2 regions of the Serratia sp. TSA_105.2 genome follow, and region 1 is predicted to be linked to the other one. Evidence: riboswitches for the same ligand, from Rfam matches in the RefSeq annotation. Region 1 holds a riboswitch; the other holds the start of a gene.
The links. Region 1 has a riboswitch for fluoride ahead of ACUTSC_RS02700 (DHHA2 domain-containing protein). Riboswitches for the same ligand answer to the same signal wherever they lie in the genome.

Region 1 (2,448 bases):
TACAGGGTGGAGCGGCGGCGGGTGATATCGGTGACCAATAGTGCAGCCATCTCCAGCCCGGCTTCCTGCTTCGCTTGTTCAAGCGCCTGTTGCAGTGCGGGCAACAGCGGATCGATGTCGCTCATGGCCCGCACTTCTATCTGCGACAGCAGCAGCGAGACGCTATGGATGCGGTAATCCTTGGCGTCGCGGTGCAGCAACTGCGCGGCGGATTGCCCCGAGAGATCGGTTTTGGCGGCCAGCAGACCGGCGGTGAAGGCGTCATAGTCGACGTGAGAGATTGCGCGTAACCGGGTGACCGCCAGCCGATCCTGTTCCGTGGTGGTTGGCGCACTGAGCGCGACGGTATCGCTCAGGATGGCGCCCAGCAGCAGCGTGGCCTGGGCGGCGCAAAGCGGCATCGGCCTTTCTGCCGTCAGGATCTGCAGGATCACGGTGGCGCAACAGCCGACGGCGCGCACCCAGACATCGGGCGGGTTGTGGGTGACTAACGTGCCCAGCCGGTGATGGTCGATAACGCCGACCACGTCGCTGTCGAGCAATGAGGCCGGGCCTTGTTCGATATCGGTAAAGTCGACCAGCCAGACTTTGCGGTCACGAAGATCGTCTGTCAGCAGCGCAGGCGCTTGCACGCCGGCGGCGGCCAGTATGTAGCGGGTTTCCGGCGTCAGATCGCCGAGGCGGAAAGCCACGGCCGGTTTGCCGAGGTGATTGAGCCAGTCCGCGACCACCAGCGCGCTGCAGATGCTGTCGCTGTCGGGATTTTTATGGCCGAAAACGTACAGGGGCATTTCCCGCGCGACGGCATCGGGCTGGAACGGAAAAGGGGTAAGACGTGAGATTTCATTCATAGCGACTCCTGACATACCTGCCTAAAAAATAAAGCGAAGTTGTATATCAGGCGTCATCATCCGGTTCGAGTGAACGCGGCGGTTGGGAAAGGTGGAACACCATCACCTTGTGAACGACTGTAGCGCAGCGCGGGGGTAAACGCAACGTCCGGCAAAGTTGGCGAGAATACATAATCGGATTGATACTGTGAGTGAGTCTATGATGGACAAGGATATTATTTGCCGCGAACCGACGGATAGGCTGAACGGACTCACTGCCGGATCCGTGGGTGACACAATGGGAGACAACATGCTCGAACCCTGCTTCCCCGAAAACGAAGCCGAACGCCTGTCGGTATTGAATTCGCTGAACGTGCTGGATTCGAACTCGGTGGAAAAACTGGATCGCATCACGCGGTTGGCGGCGAAATACTTCGGCGTGACCATTGCGCTGGTGTCGCTGATCGACCGGGATCGCCAATGGTTTTTGTCCCGCTACGGTCTGGATGCCCGGGAAACGCCGCGCAATATCTCGTTTTGCGGCCATGCCATCTTGCAACGCGAAGCGCTGGTGGTGCCCGATACCGCCAAAGACCCGCGCTTTTTCGATAATCCGCTGGTGATCGGCGGGCCGCGGATCGGTTTTTACGTCGGGCAGCCGCTGTTGTCGCTCGACGGGTTGCCGCTCGGCACCCTGTGCATTATCGACAGCCACCCGCAGCCGTTTTCCCCGGAACAACTGGCCGATCTGCATGATTTCGCCGCCGTGGTGGAGGAGTACCTGCAGAGCATTGAACGCCACGTCTATACCGAAAACCTGAAATCCGACCTGCAGCGCACGGAGGCCCTGTTCGAACAGACCTTCGCCCAGGCGGCGGTAGGGATGGCGCTGGTCTCGCTGCAAGGATATTGGCTGCGGGTAAATCCGCGCATTTGCGAAATGCTGCACTATTCCGAACGTGAACTGATGGAGCGCACCTTCCAGGACATTACCTACCCGCTCGATCTCAACACCGACCTGGAAAAGCTGCAGCAGCTGCTGAAAAATGAAATCAGCACCTATTCGATGGAAAAACGCTATTTCCGCGCCGACGGCTCGATCGTGTGGGTGCAACTGACGGTGGCGCTCAATCGGTTGCCGAATGGCAAACCGGACCATTTCATCTCGGTTATCGTCGATATCAGCGAGCGCAAAGCGGCCGAGGCCGATCTGTTCGCCCTGCAACACGAGCTGGAACAACGCGTCGAAATTCGCACGCGGGAGCTGAACGTGGTGGTGAAAAAGCTCAACGAAGAGATTGAGACCCGGATGCTCGCCGAATATCAGCTCAGCACGGAGAAGGAACGCCTGCGCGCCATCACCGACAACATGCCGGCCTTAATCAGCCAGATCGACGGCAATGAACGCTACCTGTTTGCCAACAGCGCCTACAAAACCTGGTTTGGTCTGGAGGAGTCCAGCCTCAGGGGAATGACGGTGCGCGATTTCATGGGGGAAAGCGTTTATCGGATAGCAAAACCGATGATCGAACGGGCCCTCGCGGGCGAAATGGTGAGTTTTGAGAATGAGCTGCAGACCCGGCAAGGGCTTCTGATGATCCACACCACGCTGGTGCCG
Region 2 (2,448 bases), on a different contig from region 1:
GCCGAGCAGCCCGGCGGTCAGGCTGAGTTGCGCGGCGGCGGTAGAGGTATTCAGTTCGCCCGCCATTTCCGGCAGGGCGGGAAGATAGAGATCGGTGCACAGCGGCCCCAGCGCGGCCAACAGGCCAAGCACGACGGCGTACACCAGACGTTGTCTGGCTAAGTGTTTGGTCATGGGAGATTAGCGTTTCCTGAACAGGTGAGAAATGGCCTGCTGATACAGATCGCGCAGCAGGGACGCATCGGCTTTTTGCGTGGTAAGGATGCGGTAACCGGTGCCTTCGCTCATGACGGCGATAAACTCCACCCGCGCGGCGATCTCTTCCGCGCTGAAATGGGGATACAGCCGCTGTAGGTTGTGGCACACGTGGCGAAACAGCCGCGCTTCCGCATCGCTGAGCATTTTGGCCACCACCGGGTTGCGCGTGGCCTCGGCGGTTACTTCCAGCATCAGCATGTGATCGGTTTCGCTCTCGCCCGGCTGCTGAAACAGCGTGCGCGCCGCCAGCGTGCCGGCGATCAGGTTGATGTGATCGCCAAGGTTTTCCAGCCGCTGCATCTTGCTGGCGATGATGCGGTTGACGATTTCCTCGATAATCGCGTCTTTATTGGCGAAATAGCGATAGATTTGCCCGACGCTGAGCTGCGAGCCCTGGGCGATCTCCGCCATGCTGGCGGCGTGGAAGCCGTGGCGGCGGAAGCTGGTTTTCGCCGCTTCGACGATCTGATCGCGGCGAGCCTGTACCTTGGCCTGTTTACTGTCGTTGGGGGAGAGCATCTGCCCGATCCTTTGCTACGCGTGAGCCGGGTTCACATTTTTGGGTGTGAACGTTCATTCTCAATTGTAGTGTGATCGGCCGAAAAGACGCAAGATCAACGCGTGCGGTGGGGAAAAGGCGCTTAAGCGAACAGGTAGGATTTGATAAAGGCGGCGACGATCAGCACGCACAGCGCAACGGCAATCGCTTCGGCGGCGGTTTTCGGCAGGCTAAACATAGCGGTTTCTCATCCAGTCAGAAGTACTGGATGAGATTATGCGCATGCAAGATTAAGGAAACATTAAGGGCTTAGCGCCCGTTGACCCACATCACCAGCATGAAAGCCAGCAGCGTCATCGCCAGCGAGCCGGCCAGGTTGAGCAGCATGTTGGCCAGCGCCCAGCCGAAGCGGCCATCCTGCATCAGGTACACCACCTCCAGCGAAAAGGTGGAGAAAGTGGTCAGGCCGCCGCAGAATCCGGTGGTGATCAGTAATTTCCAGGTGGGATCCAGATGCGTCATGCGGGTGAAAATCGCCATAGCCAGGCCGATGATAAAACCGCCGATCAGATTGACCATCAGCGTACCGAGCGGAATGTGGGCGTTCAGCGGATTCATTTTCATGCTTACCGCCCAGCGCAAAACGCTGCCGACGCCGCCGCCGATAAATACGGCCAGTAAAGAGCTCAACATGGGGCAACTACCTTTCAATCAGAGAAATTCACGGGGCTCGGAAAGGGACTGGCGTAACGCTACGCGCCTCTCTCCGAGAGGTTACGTAGACATCATCAGCCTGTGAAGGCGGTTAGGGAGGAATGTCATCTCCAGCGTGCCGCACGGCCTTTTTTGCCGTACCCGGTGGATGTTACACCTAACGCCGCCTATTTTGTAGTATCGACAATCTGCGAGGTCATCCCATGGAAATCAGAACGGCGCGCCTGAGCGACAGGCATGCTATCGCCGAATTAATGACGACGTTGGATTATCCCGGCACCGAGGCGTTTCTGACGCAGCGAATGCACCAGCTGCTGGCGCACCGTCGCGGCTGCGATCGGCTGGAGGTCCATTGCCACAGCCGCCGCGAGCGGGCGCATGCGTTTTACCGGCGTGAAGGTTTTGTCGAAGCGCCGAAGTATTTTGCCAAGTTATTAAACCAGTAAGTTAGTCGCCCGTCGGCGCCGCCGTTTCCAGCCGGTTGCGGCCATTTTGCTTCGCCCGGTAAAGCGCGCCGTCGGCCGCTTTCAGCCAGTCCAGATAACCGCCCAGCGCGGGGTGGTAGTTGGCGATGCCGGCGCTGATCTGCAGCCGCAGCTGTGGCGCCTCTTTGAAGATAACGGCGTCCAGCCGCTGCTGGATGCGCCGCAGGACGATTTCCGCCTGTTCAGCGCTGGTGTTCGGCAGCACCGCGCCAAATTCGTCGCCGCCGTAGCGCCCGACGATATCCACGTTGCGCAAGCCAATCAGCAGCTCTTCCGCCAACGCCGCCAGGGCCTCATCCCCCAGCGCATGGCCGAAAGTATCGTTGATGGTTTTGAAACGATCGATATCCATCAGGATCAACGTGGCGTTGTCCTGGTAGCGGCGGCAGCTGTCGAACTGACGATGCAGCAGATGCTCCCAATGGCGGCGGTTGTACAAGCCGGTCAGCCCATCGCGGGTGCTGATGCGTTGCAGCTCCTGTTTTTTTTCCG

Region 2: another riboswitch for fluoride. It lies ahead of crcB (fluoride efflux transporter CrcB); the one in region 1 lies ahead of ACUTSC_RS02700 (DHHA2 domain-containing protein).

The regions. Positions count from the first base shown of each region.
Region 1 is NZ_JBQZFT010000001.1:612,924-615,371, reverse strand. Features, by position in the region: gene ACUTSC_RS02700 (DHHA2 domain-containing protein) at 1-851, opposite strand, end outside; fluoride riboswitch at 892-967, opposite strand; gene ACUTSC_RS02695 (diguanylate cyclase domain-containing protein) at 1,141-2,448, shown strand, end outside.
Region 2 is NZ_JBQZFT010000002.1:667,759-670,206, reverse strand. Features, by position in the region: gene ACUTSC_RS09630 (Bcr/CflA family efflux MFS transporter) at 1-174, opposite strand, end outside; gene ACUTSC_RS09625 (TetR/AcrR family transcriptional regulator) at 181-777, opposite strand; gene crcB (fluoride efflux transporter CrcB) at 1,067-1,450, opposite strand; fluoride riboswitch at 1,530-1,592, opposite strand; gene ACUTSC_RS09615 (hypothetical protein) at 1,675-1,917, shown strand; gene ACUTSC_RS09610 (diguanylate cyclase) at 1,919-2,448, opposite strand, start outside.